DNA from 4 places in the Franconibacter daqui genome. Region 4 is predicted to be linked to each of the others. Evidence: predicted binding sites of a transcription regulator. Region 4 holds the regulator's gene; each other region holds the start of a gene.
What was found. The regulator PurR, encoded in region 4, represses purine synthesis genes. The targets are predictions, from matches to a motif close to CANGCAAACGTTTGCNTG.

Region 1 (3,193 bases), on a different contig from region 4:
CGACAGGACAGAGCCGCCACCATCGGCATTACCGATGGGCTGGTGCATGTTTTTGCCAACCGTTGGGCGCCGCTGGTCGTAGGGCGTAATCTGGGCCTGATGGCGATGGAACTATTTACCCCGGCGCGTGATGCGCTGGCGCAACGCACCCTTGGCTGGGTTGCGCGTTAAAGGAGAAGAATGTGCAAAGCGTAGATGTGGCGATTGTAGGCGGCGGCATGGTGGGGTTGGCGGTAGCCTGCGGACTGGAAGGCTGCGGCCTGCGCGTGGCGGTGCTGGAGCATCAGCCGCCGCAGCCCGTGGCCGCCGATGCGCCGCCTTCGCTGCGCGTCTCCGCCATCAATGCCGCCAGTGAAAAGTTACTGGAGAAGCTGGGCGTATGGCGCGATATCCTGAAAATGCGCGCCAGCGCCTATCACGGCATGGAAGTGTGGGAGAAAGACAGCTTCGGGCGCATCGCCTTTGAGGATAAGGGGTACGGTTATACGCACCTCGGTCATATCATCGAAAACAACGTCATTCATCAGGCGCTGTGGAACAAGGCGCAGCAGGGCAAAGACATTACGCTGATGGCCCCTGCCGAACTGCAGCAGGTGGCGTGGGGCGAGAACGAGGCGTTTCTGACGCTGAAAGACGGCAATATGCTCACCGCAAGGCTGGTGGTGGGCGCCGACGGCGCCAACTCCTGGCTGCGCGATAAAGCGGACATTCCGCTGACGTTCTGGGATTACGAACACTCCGCGCTGGTGGCGACCATCCGCACCGAGGAGCCGCACGGCGCAGTCGCGCGCCAGGCGTTCCATGGCGACGGCATTCTTGCTTTTCTGCCGCTTAGCGATCCGCACCTGTGCTCCATCGTCTGGTCGCTGCCGCCGCTTGAAGCGCAACGCATGCAGCAGGCCAGTGAAGACGAGTTTAACCGGGCGCTATGCGTGGCCTTTGATAACCGCCTGGGGCTGACGAAGGTGGAAGGCGATCGGCAGGTCTTCCCGCTGACTGGCCGTTACGCACGGCAGTTCGCCGCGCACCGGCTGGCGCTGGTGGGCGACGCCGCGCATACCATTCACCCGCTTGCTGGCCAGGGCGTTAACCTTGGTTTTATGGATGCGGCGGAGTTGATAGCCGAATTGCGTCGCCTGTTCGCGCAGGGCAAAGATATCGGTCAGCACCTTTATCTTCGTCGCTACGAGCGTAGCCGCAAGCACAGCGCGGCCGTCATGCTCGCCAGCATGCAGGGCTTTCGCGAACTGTTTGCCGGCAACAATCCGGCGAAAAAGCTGCTGCGTGATGTGGGTCTGAAACTCGCCGATTCGCTCCCCGGCGTTAAACCGCAACTGCTGCGCCAGGCGATGGGCCTTCACGATCTGCCGGAGTGGTTACGTTAACTGCGTCACACTTCTCTTTTCAACGGACGAAAAGAGGAGTGTTCACTCATTTGAAATATTCTAATTTCACCGCTTTTTTCGGATTAGTTTTTCTCATCACACGTTTTTTCTCTTAAGGCAATTCTTGCGCTGATTTGGTTGTTATTGCTGGGCAATAACGAAAAGCTCAGGATTAAAATCTGCTTTATCCGCTCTGCTCCGTTAGTAAATAGTTAAAAGCGCTGTGGCGCAGCTTTCCCATTTTGGTCATAAGCTAATGTGATGACTTAACTCACCTTATGGTTTACGCGCCATTTCGGTGATAACGTCAGGCGAAAGGTAACGTTTGCGTCGACGCCGGGATCGGTGTCGGCGACAGATGGCGGGCGCGGCAGTCAGAGGCCCAAAACCATCACCGACCCGGCAGAAAAACGAGGAAAAGATGGCCCAACAGACCCCTTTGTATGAGCAGCATGTTCAGTGTGGCGCACGTATGGTGGATTTTCACGGCTGGATGATGCCGCTGCACTACGGCTCGCAGATCGATGAGCACCACGCCGTGCGTAACGACGCGGGCATGTTTGATGTCTCGCACATGACCATCGTCGACCTGCGCGGCGAGCGCACCCGGGAATTTTTGCGCTACCTGCTGGCGAACGACGTCGCCAAACTCACCCAGCCTGGCAAGGCGCTTTACACCGCCATGCTTACCGCCTCCGCAGGCGTCATTGACGACCTGATTGTCTATTTCCTCGCTGAAGACTATTTCCGCCTCGTGGTCAACTCCGCCACCCGTGAAAAGGACCTTGCGTGGATTAACGAACATGCGGAGCCGTTCGCCGTTTCCGTTACGGTGCGCGACGACCTGTCGCTTATCGCGGTGCAGGGCCCGAACGCGCAGCAGAAAGCCGCCGCGCTCTTTAACGAAGCGCAGCGCAAAGCGGTCGCGGGCATGAAACCGTTTTTTGGCGTTCAGGCGGACGAGCTGTTTATCGCCACCACCGGTTACACCGGCGAAGCGGGTTATGAAATCGCCATGCCGAATGAGAACGCTGCAGGCTTCTGGGCGCAGCTGGTGGAAGCGGGCGTAAAACCCTGCGGTCTGGGCGCGCGCGACACGCTGCGTCTGGAGGCGGGCATGAATTTATATGGTCAGGAGATGGACGAGGGCGTATCGCCGCTCGCGGCCAATATGGGCTGGACCATCGCCTGGCAGCCGCAGGAGCGTGACTTCATCGGTCGCGAAGCGCTTGAAGCGCAGCGGGAGCAGGGGACCGAACAACTGGTCGGCCTCGTGATGAAAGAAAAAGGCGTATTGCGCGGCGGGCAGCCTGTTCACTTTACCGATGAGCTGGGCCGCGTGCGCGAAGGCGTCATCACCAGCGGTTCTTTCTCCCCAACGCTTGGCTACAGCATCGCGCTGGCGCGCGTGCCCGCGGGGATTGGCGATACCGCCATTGTGCAGATCCGCAACCGCGAAATGCCTGTCCACGTCACTAAACCGATTTTTGTCCGCGCCGGTAAGCCGGTCGCCCAATAAGTTTTGCTATCTGGAGAATAAGCATGAGCAATGTGCCGAATGAACTGAAGTACAGCAAAGAACACGAATGGCTGCGTAAGGAAGCGGATGGCACTTACACCGTCGGCATTACCGAACACGCGCAGGAACTGCTTGGCGACATGGTGTTTGTGGACCTGCCAGAAGTGGGCGCGACCGTGGCGGCGGGCGATGATTGCGCCGTCGCGGAGTCGGTTAAAGCGGCTTCTGACATCTACGCCCCGGTGAGCGGCGAGATCGTTGCGGTGAACGACGCGCTGAGCGACTCCCC
Region 2 (3,193 bases), 380 kb from region 4:
AGAAAAGGTGAGATGAGTATCATTCTTGCATAAGCAAAGGCTTTTGCTTTATTAACTATAAGCAATTCATATATATAGATAATGAATGCACAAAAACCATTCACCTAAAGAATGAAATTTGAGGTGGTTCACAAAGTTCCCAAAAATACACAAATTCTTACACAATATTTCTTTTTGTTACTGATTTTAGATATTTGTAGCACTTTCAGGCTAGCGAAACGTGAATATGAATGGAAAGATGCCTTCAGACACAGAAAGACACCAAACTCTCATCAATAGTTCCGTACAGAATTATTGACGGCAGTGGCAGGTGTTCATAAAAACCAATGAGGGTAATAAATAATGATGAAGCGCAATATTCTGGCAGTGGTAATCCCTGCCCTGCTGGTAGCCGGTGCAGCTAACGCTGCAGAAATCTACAACAAAAACGGCAACAAACTGGATCTGTACGGCAAAGTAGTTGGTGAGCACGATTTCACAACGACAGGTGAAACAAACAATGCTGACGCCACGTATGCACAGATCGGTTTTAAAGGCGAAACTCAAATCAATGACCAACTGACCGGTTACGGCCAGTGGGAATACCGCGTAACGGCGAACAACCCGGAAACCACCAACACCACCAAACAGCGTCTGGCGTTTGCTGGTCTGAAAATGGGCGATGCTGGTTCCATCGATTACGGTCGTAACTACGGTATCGTTTACGATGTTGAAGCTATCACCGACATGGCACCGATTTGGTCCGGTATGACCACTCTGGGTGGTTCTGATAACTTCATGACTGGTCGCTCCACTGGCCTGCTGACTTACCGCAACAGCAACTTCTTCGGTCTGGCTGATGGCCTGAACTTCGGCGTACAGTACCAGGGTAAAAACGATCGCACTGATTATGCTCAGGCGAACGGCGACGGCGTAGGTTACTCTTTGGGCTACGATTTTGGCGAAGGTTTCTCTGTAATCGGTGCTTACAGCAACTCTAACCGTACCACAACTCCGGCTGGCGGTCAGAAAGCTGATGGCCGTGGCGATAATGCTGAAGCCTGGGCAGTGGGCACCAAATATGATGCCAACAACATTTACCTGGCTGCTACCTATGCAGAAACCCGCAACATGACCGATCAGGGTGATGTTCTGGGTATCGCTAATAAAACTCAGAACATCGAACTGGTTGCCCAATACCAGTTTGACTTCGGACTGCGCCCGGCAGTGTCTTACGTTCAGACCAAAGGTAAAGACCTGACAGCAGCTGGCACCTTTGGCGGTGGAGATGCTGACATGGCTAAATTTGTTCAGGTTGGCGCAACTTATTACTTCAACAAGAACTTCAACATCTACGTTGACTACCTGATCAACCTGCTCGATAAAGATGATGCTTACGTGCAGAATGGCGGTGGCCTGGGCGGCGTTGGCGCTGATGACCAGGTTGGCGTAGCGGTAACTTATCAGTTCTAATTGCCGAACAACTTATTGTTCAGTGCATAAAAACAGGGCTTCGGCCCTGTTTTTTTATGGGCGAAAGCAAAAACGTTCATCTTTTGCGATCCCGCTAACTTTTCAGGGCAAACGGTTGGCATTTTGTAAATCTCCCGTTAACCTGATAGCGAATTTCCCTTCTGACATCACAATGGAATCCGTCATGTTTGAGAATATTACCGCCGCCCCTGCCGACCCTATTCTGGGCCTGGCCGACCTGTTTCGTGCCGACGATCGTCCCAGCAAAATCAACTTAGGGATCGGCGTTTATAAAGATGAAACCGGCAAGACGCCGGTGCTGACCAGCGTTAAGAAAGCAGAGCAGTATCTGCTGGAAAACGAAACCACGAAAAACTATCTCGGCATCGACGGTATTCCTGAATTCGGCCGCTGCACCCAGGAGTTGCTGTTCGGCAAAGGCAGCGCCATTATCAATGATAAACGCGCTCGTACGGCGCAAACGCCAGGCGGCACCGGCGCGCTTCGCGTAGCAGCGGATTTTCTTGCTAAAAACACCAGCGTAAAACGCGTATGGGTAAGCAACCCGAGCTGGCCGAACCATAAAGGCGTATTTAATTCCGCCGGCCTGGAAGTGCGTGAATACGCTTACTACGATGCGCAGAACCACGCGCTGGACTTCGAAGGGCTGATCAATAGCCTGCAGGAAGCACAGGCGGGCGATGTTGTGCTGTTCCACGGCTGCTGTCATAACCCGACCGGTATCGACCCGACGCTGGATCAGTGGGAACAGCTGGCGAAGCTTTCTGTTGAGAAAGGCTGGCTGCCGCTGTTCGACTTCGCTTATCAGGGCTTTGCCCGCGGTCTGGAAGAAGATGCGGAAGGCCTGCGCGCGTTTGCAGCGCTGCACAAAGAGCTTATCGTGGCGAGCTCCTTCTCGAAAAACTTTGGCCTGTACAACGAGCGCGTAGGCGCCTGCACGCTGGTTACTGCAGATGCGGAAACCGCCGACCGCGCATTCAGCCAGATGAAATCTTGTATTCGCGCTAACTATTCCAACCCGCCAGCACACGGCGCGGCGGTAGTCGCAACTATCCTCAGCAACGACGCGCTGCGCGCTATCTGGGAGCAGGAACTGACCGACATGCGTCAGCGCATTCACCGTATGCGTCAGCTGTTCGTTAACACGCTGGCCGAGAAAGGCGCCGACCGCGATTTCAGCTTCATCACCAAACAGAACGGCATGTTCTCATTCAGCGGCCTGACCAAAGAGCAGGTGCTGCGTCTGCGCGAAGAGTTTGGCGTTTACGCTGTGGCGTCGGGTCGTGTGAACGTGGCAGGGATGACGCCGGATAACATGGCGCCGCTATGCGAAGCGATTGTCGCTGTACTGTAAGAGAGCACGCATAAAAAAGGCCGCATTACGCGGCCTTTTTTGTATTACCAGACGGGCTGTTCATCCTGCAAAAACGGATTGTGCAGACGCTCGTAGCCGAGTGTGGACACTGGGCCATGTCCAGGAATAAAGGTGACATCATCGCCCAGCGGCAACAGTTTACGCTTGATAGCGTCAATCAACTGACCGTGGTCGCCGCGCGGAAAATCGCTGCGGCCTACTCCGCCTTTGAAAATCACATCACCGGAAACCAGCAGACGCGATTTCTCGTCGAAAAAGACAATATGGCCAGGCGTGTGGCCCGGGCAATGCAGCACCTGTAACGTGATGTTGCCAACATTAACCGTATCCTTTTCGCTAAGCCAA
Region 3 (3,193 bases), on a different contig from region 4:
CTTCGGCTTGCGACTTCGCTTTCGCCTCTGCCTGCGCTTTCGCCGCCTGCTTCTCCTTCTCCTGCAAATAGCCCATCAGGCTAATCTGGTACTTACGGATATTCTCCACGTAGGCGTAAGCCTCATGACCGCGCGCGTAACCATAGGTCGTTTTGCTGTACCAGGGCTTCTGGCTCAGCAGCGGCAAACGCTGCTTCACGTCGGCCCAGCTATCGGGGTTGCCTTTCTGCTTCGCCGTCAGTGCACGGGCGTCCAGCATATGGGCGTAGCCGATGTTATAGGCGGTGAGCGCAAACCAAATCCGCTCTTCTTCCGGTACGCTCTGCGGCACTTTCGCCATCATCTCCTGCAAATAGCGCGCACCGCCGCTGATGCTCTGCTCTGCATCCAGTCGGTCAGTCAGCCCCAGACTCTGGGCGGTGTTGCGAGTTAGCATCATCAGCCCGCGTACGCCGGTCGGTGAGGTCGCCTGGGTATCCCAGTGCGACTCCTGCCACGAAATAGCGGCCAGCAGACGCCAGTCAATCTCACCTGAATATTTTTCAAACAGCGGCTGCAGCTCCGGCAGGATATTGTCTATAGCGCGCAGGAAAGTACGGGTATCAACATAATCAAACCCTTCGCCGTGGCCGAGGTATTTCTCTTCAAGACGCGCCAGGGTGCCGTCTTCGTTAATGCGGTTAAAGAAATCGAGCAGCGCGGCGGAAAGGGAGTTATCACTGCTGCGCTGGCTAAACCAGGTCACCGGCTGCTCGTCGGTGATGTCGAGCGCGACGGCGAGTTGCGGATGCACGCGCTGGAACAGGCTGATGGCGACCGAATCGGCAATGGTGTAATCAAGCTTGCCCTGTACAACCTGCTGTAAAAGCTCGCCGCTGTTGCGCTTATCATCCACTTTCCAGCTCAAATCCGGATATTTTTTTGCTTTCAGGTTGAGCAGGTCGTCCGCCGCCACGTGGCCGGGCGCAAGCGTCAGCTGCGCTTCGGTCAGGCCCGCCAGCGTGCGCGGGCGAGGTTTGCCCATGCGGTAAACCAGCTGTTGAGAGACGGAGTAGTAGGTTGGGCCCGCCTGATAGTTCTGGCTGCGCTGGCTGTTGGAGACCAGGCCGGCGGCCAGAATGTCGGCGCGCTGGCTGTCGAGGTCGTCGAACAGCTGATTGATGTTCTTGCGCACGGTAACCTGAAGCTTCACGCCCAGGTAGTCGGCGAACGCGCTGGCAAGCTCATAATCCAGACCCCAGACTTTATCGTCCTGGCGATTGTAGGTCAGCGGGGTGACAACGGTGCTTACGCGCAGCACGCCGCGCGACTGAATCGCCGCGATGCGATTGTCGGTTTTACCGAACCAGGGAATGGATGGCCATAACGCCACTGCCAGCAGCAAAGTAACGATGCCGATGAGCAGATAATTAATCTTTAATTTTTTCAATTAGTTAATTCTCTGCGCAGCCTCAGGTCTCAGCAAAATATCGTTATTAAACCGCTTATAAGGGGTGAACACTGAGCGGCATTTTGCGTAACAAAGCGATGTATAGCAACTAATTAGAGCGATACGGCAGGGCAATCAATGGGAAAAAAGCCTGATTTTATTTCTACGCAAACGGTTTCGTCGGGGCCGGGGATTCTCTATAATGACGCCCGTTTTCCCCCTTGCGCCCACTGAAGTGCCCCCTGGCGCTTCGAAGACGAGAGACTTGATGATGGAAATTCTGCGTGGTTCGCCCGCTCTGTCGGCATTTCGTATTAACAAACTGCTGGCTCGTTTCAAAGATGCACACCTTCCGGTAAGCGACATTTACGCCGAGTATGTCCATTTTGCTGACCTCGACGCCCCGCTCGGTGCCGAAGAGCGCGCCCGCCTTGAGCGGCTGTTGCAATATGGCCCGAGCCTCAGCAGCCATGCCCCGACGGGCCGCCTGATGCTGGTAACGCCGCGCCCGGGCACCATCTCCCCCTGGTCTTCCAAAGCGACCGATATCGCGCACAACTGCGCGCTGGCCCAGGTAAAGCGCCTGGAGCGCGGCGTGGCCTGGTATGTTGACGCTTCTGGCTTAACCGCCGCCCAGTGGCAGGCCGTCGCCGACGAGCTGCACGACCGCATGATGGAAACCGTTTTCGACTCGCTGGAAGCGGCGCAGGCGCTCTTTTCTCACCACGAACCGGCGCCGGTACAGAGCGTCGACCTGCTGGCTCAGGGGCGCGGCGCGCTGGTGGAAGCCAACCTGCGGCTGGGCCTTGCGCTGGCGGAAGATGAGATTGATTACCTGTTTGACGCTTTCACAAAACTTGGGCGCAACCCGAACGATATCGAACTCTATATGTTCGCCCAGGCGAACTCCGAGCACTGCCGTCACAAAATCTTCAACGCCGATTGGGTGATCGATGGCGAGCAGCAGCCGAAGTCGCTGTTCAAAATGATTAAAAACACCTTCGAGAAGACGCCGGAATTTGTGCTCTCCGCCTATAAAGACAACGCGGCGGTGATGGAAGGGTCTGCGGTGGGACGTTTCTTTGCCGACCACGACAAAGGCCGTTATGACTATCATCAGGAAAAAGCGCATATCCTGATGAAGGTAGAAACCCACAACCACCCGACCGCTATCTCTCCGTGGCCGGGCGCAGCGACCGGCTCCGGCGGCGAAATCCGTGACGAAGGCGCCACCGGGCGCGGCGCGAAGCCGAAAGCGGGGCTGGTGGGCTTCTCGGTGTCTAACCTGCGCATCCCGGGCTTTGAACAGCCGTGGGAAGAAGATTTCGGCAAGCCGGATCGTATTGTTAACGCCCTCGACATCATGACCGAAGGGCCGCTTGGCGGCGCGGCGTTCAACAACGAATTCGGCCGTCCTGCGCTCAACGGCTACTTCCGCACCTATGAAGAGAAAGTGACCAGCCACAACGGCGAAGAGCTGCGCGGCTATCACAAACCAATCATGCTGGCGGGCGGCATTGGCAATATCCGCGGCGAGCATGTGAAAAAAGGCGAAATCCCGCCTGGCGCGAAGCTGATTGTGCTCGGCGGCCCGGCGATGAACATCGGCCTTGGCGGCGGCGCGGCGTCGTCGATGGCTTCCGGCCAGTCGGACGCTGACCTCGATTTCGCCTCCGTGCAGCGCGACAACCCGGAAATGGAGCGTCGTTGCCAGGAGGTGATTGACCGTTGCTGGCAGCTTGGCGACGCCAACCCCATTCTCTT
Region 4 (3,193 bases):
ACGAAGACCGCGAGTGTAAAGAGTGCAGCCTGCAATGTGAAACGCTAATATTTGGCGATTGCGTTCAAAAATTTTGCAGGCATAACATGTGGTCCGAATATTCTCTGGAAGTGGTTGATGCGGTTGCCCGCAGCGGAAGTTTCAGCGCGGCGGCCCAGGAGTTGCACCGCGTACCCTCAGCCGTCAGCTATACGGTGCGACAACTGGAGGAATGGCTGGCGGTGCCGCTCTTTGAACGTCGCCATCGTGACGTAGTGCTCACGCCCGCCGGCGCCTGGTTTTTAAAAGAAGGGCGTTCTGTTATCAAAAAAATGATGATCACGCGTCAACAGTGCCAGCAAATAGCCAACGGCTGGCGCGGGCAGCTTTCTATCGCTGTCGATAACATTGTCCGCCCCGAACGCACCCGCCAGCTGGTGCTGGATTTCTATCGGCATTTTAACGATGTCGAACTGAAAATTTCTCAGGAGGTTTTCAATGGCGTCTGGGACGCGCTGGCGGATGAACGTGTGGAGGTGGCGATTGGCGCGACGCAGGCGATTCCGGTAGGCGGCCGCTATGCATTTAGGGATATGGGCATGTTGAGCTGGCATTGCGTGGTGGCAAGCCAGCACCCTCTTGCGCAACAGAACGCGCCGCTTAGTGACGACCAGCTGCGCGAATGGCCCTCGCTGGTGCTGGAGGATACGTCGCGTTCGCTGCCCAAGCGCATTACCTGGCTGCTGGATAACCAGCGTCGGGTGATTGTGCCGGACTGGCCTTCAGCGGCGGATTGCCTGAGCGCGGGTTTGTGCGTCGGCATGGTGCCGTCGCATTTCGCGCGCCCGTGGCTTAAACGCGGCGAGTGGCGGGCGCTGATGCTGGAAAACCCGTTCCCGGACGCCGCCTGTTGCCTGACGTGGCGGCAAAACGACGCCTCTCCGGCGTTGCAGTGGCTGTTGGATTATTTAGGCGACAGTGAGACGTTGAACCGGGAGTGGTTGCGGGAGCCGGATTAACCGGCCCCCGGCAGGATTAGCGGCGATAGTCGCGGAAGGGACCGTCCGCCACGGAGCGGCGCTCAATCAGACGCGGATGGACTTCAATGGTCTGCGACTCTTCACGCTTGTTGACAATACGGTCCAGCAGCATGTTGAACGCCGTCTGGCCGAGAGTCTCTTTCGGCTGATGAATAGTGGTCAGCGCCGGGCTGAAATAACGGGCGTTGCGCACGTTGTCATAGCCGATAATAGAAATATCGTGCGGTACGCGCAGCCCCATCTCGTCGGCGGCGCAAATCGCGCCCATCGCCATGATATCGCCGCCGCAAAAGACTGCGGTGGGGCGATGCGGCTGCGAAAGCATCTGCTGCATGGCGCGGTAGCCCGATTCCGGCTCGAAGTCGCCCTGGACAATCCAGTTTTCCGGCATTGAGATCATCGCTTCCTTCAGCGCCTTCATAAAGCCTGCCAGGCGGCCCGCGCCGGTGTTGCGCTCAAGCGGCCCCGGGATAACGCCAATTTCGCGATGACCGCGTTCGATTAAATAGCGCCCGGCGATATATCCGCCCTGGAAAGCGTTATCGATTACCGAGTCGGTGAAATCCGCTTTTGCCTCGCCCCAGTCCATCACCACCATAGGAATGTGACGGTACTCTTCCAGCATGCTGAGCAGCGACTGCGGGTATTCGGAGCACATTACCAGCAGGCCGTCGACGCGTTTTTGCGCCATCATCGACAGGTAAGCGCGCTGTTTTTCCAGGTTGTTATGAGCGTTGCCAAGAATCAGCGTGTAACCCTTGGCGAAACAGCTGTTTTCCACCGCTTCGATGATCTCTGCGAAATAGGGCGCCTCGCTGCTGGTCGCAAGCAGACCGATGGATTTGGTGTGGTTAACCTTAAGACTGCGCGCCACGGCGCTCGGCGAGTAGTGCAGTTCTTTAATTGCCGCCCATACCGCGTTGCGCGTCTCTTCCGCGACAAAACGGGTTTTGTTAATTACATGTGATACAGTTGTAGTGGAAACGTTTGCTCGCTTCGCGACGTCTTTAATTGTTGCCATTAGTTGTCACTCCAGACCATGCCCTAACTTCCTGAAAAAACGCTGGTTAAACGTTTGCCTACGCTACCCCCTTGCGGCAACGAAAACGTTGCATCAGGCCGGGAAAAGCCAGTTCGGCTGGAAGGAGAGGGGGGTAATGGCCGGTACATAATAAATTAGCCGAGAATTTTGGCCGATCTTGCGCAAAAGGGGAAGAGGGAAAACGCATATCAGACTAAATCAAAGAGGATTTTTGCGTTGGACTATGTAAAAATGAAGCGCACCCGCTTTTTGTAGGGTTAAAAAGGAGAACAAATGAGTACCGAACTGAAATTTTCGCTGGTCACCACCGTCGTTGTGCTGGGTCTGATTGTGGCTTCGGCGCTGACGGCGGTAATGCACTGATTCGCTTGTCGGGAGAGGGGTTAACTTTCCCTCTCCTCATCATTTTTCCTTATAAATCCCCACGTTGTCCTTTCTTTTATTGCCCGTTCGGGTAATCATTAGCAAATAACAAAAAAGCTACACCCTTAACAAAATCGCAAATATCTTTTGCGATTCTTGTGACTTCTGTCCCAAAGCTATATCTGACATGCTGATTGGCATTCCGTTCTTGTCAGTTGCGCAACCGCCGCTGACGCTCTCTCGTTTTGTCTGGAGTTTTGCATGAGAGTTAATTTTCCTTTACTGGCGCTGGCGATTGGCGCTTTTGGTATCGGCACCACCGAGTTCTCGCCAATGGGGTTGCTGCCGGTTATCGCGAAAGGCGTTGATGTGTCTATACCCGCCGCTGGCATGTTGATTAGCGCCTATGCGATAGGGGTGATGGTTGGCGCGCCGCTGATGACGCTGCTGCTATCGCACCGCTCGCGCCGCAACGCGCTTATCTTCCTGATGGCGATTTTTACCGTCGGCAACGTCCTCTCGGCCATTTCGCCGGATTACGGCACGCTGCTGGCGTCGCGCATCCTCACCAGCCTCAACCATGGCGCTTTCTTTGGGCTGGGGTCCGTCGTGGCGGCAAGCGTGGTGCCGAAACATAAGCAAGCGAGCGCGGTAGCAACCATGTTTATGGGACTGACTATCGCCAACATCGGCGGCGTGCCAGCGGCGACCTGGCTTGGCGAAGTTATCGGCTGGCGCATGTCATTCCTGGCGACCGCCGGGCTGGGCG

Region 1: gcvT (glycine cleavage system aminomethyltransferase GcvT) is a predicted target of PurR. The motif match lies at 1,700-1,717, and genes of this name have one in related genera.
Region 2: IEX01_RS03410 (amino acid aminotransferase) is a predicted target of PurR. The motif match lies at 1,557-1,574, and genes of this name have one in related genera.
Region 3: purL (phosphoribosylformylglycinamidine synthase) is a predicted target of PurR. The motif match lies at 1,594-1,611, and genes of this name have one in related genera.

The regions. Positions count from the first base shown of each region.
Region 1 is NZ_BMKJ01000002.1:401,782-404,974, forward strand. Features, by position in the region: gene ubiH (2-octaprenyl-6-methoxyphenyl hydroxylase) at 1-171, shown strand, start outside; gene ubiI (FAD-dependent 2-octaprenylphenol hydroxylase) at 183-1,385, shown strand; gene gcvT (glycine cleavage system aminomethyltransferase GcvT) at 1,807-2,904, shown strand; gene gcvH (glycine cleavage system protein GcvH) at 2,928-3,193, shown strand, end outside.
Region 2 is NZ_BMKJ01000001.1:719,326-722,518, reverse strand. Features, by position in the region: gene IEX01_RS03415 (porin) at 343-1,452, shown strand; gene IEX01_RS03410 (amino acid aminotransferase) at 1,637-2,827, shown strand; gene IEX01_RS03405 (MBL fold metallo-hydrolase) at 2,872-3,193, opposite strand, start outside.
Region 3 is NZ_BMKJ01000005.1:31,086-34,278, forward strand. Features, by position in the region: gene mltF (membrane-bound lytic murein transglycosylase MltF) at 1-1,429, opposite strand, end outside; gene purL (phosphoribosylformylglycinamidine synthase) at 1,698-3,193, shown strand, end outside.
Region 4 is NZ_BMKJ01000001.1:1,096,366-1,099,558, forward strand. Features, by position in the region: gene punR (DNA-binding transcriptional activator PunR) at 87-998, shown strand; gene purR (HTH-type transcriptional repressor PurR) at 1,015-2,040, opposite strand; gene cydH (cytochrome bd-I oxidase subunit CydH) at 2,335-2,424, shown strand; gene IEX01_RS05255 (MFS transporter) at 2,686-3,193, shown strand, end outside.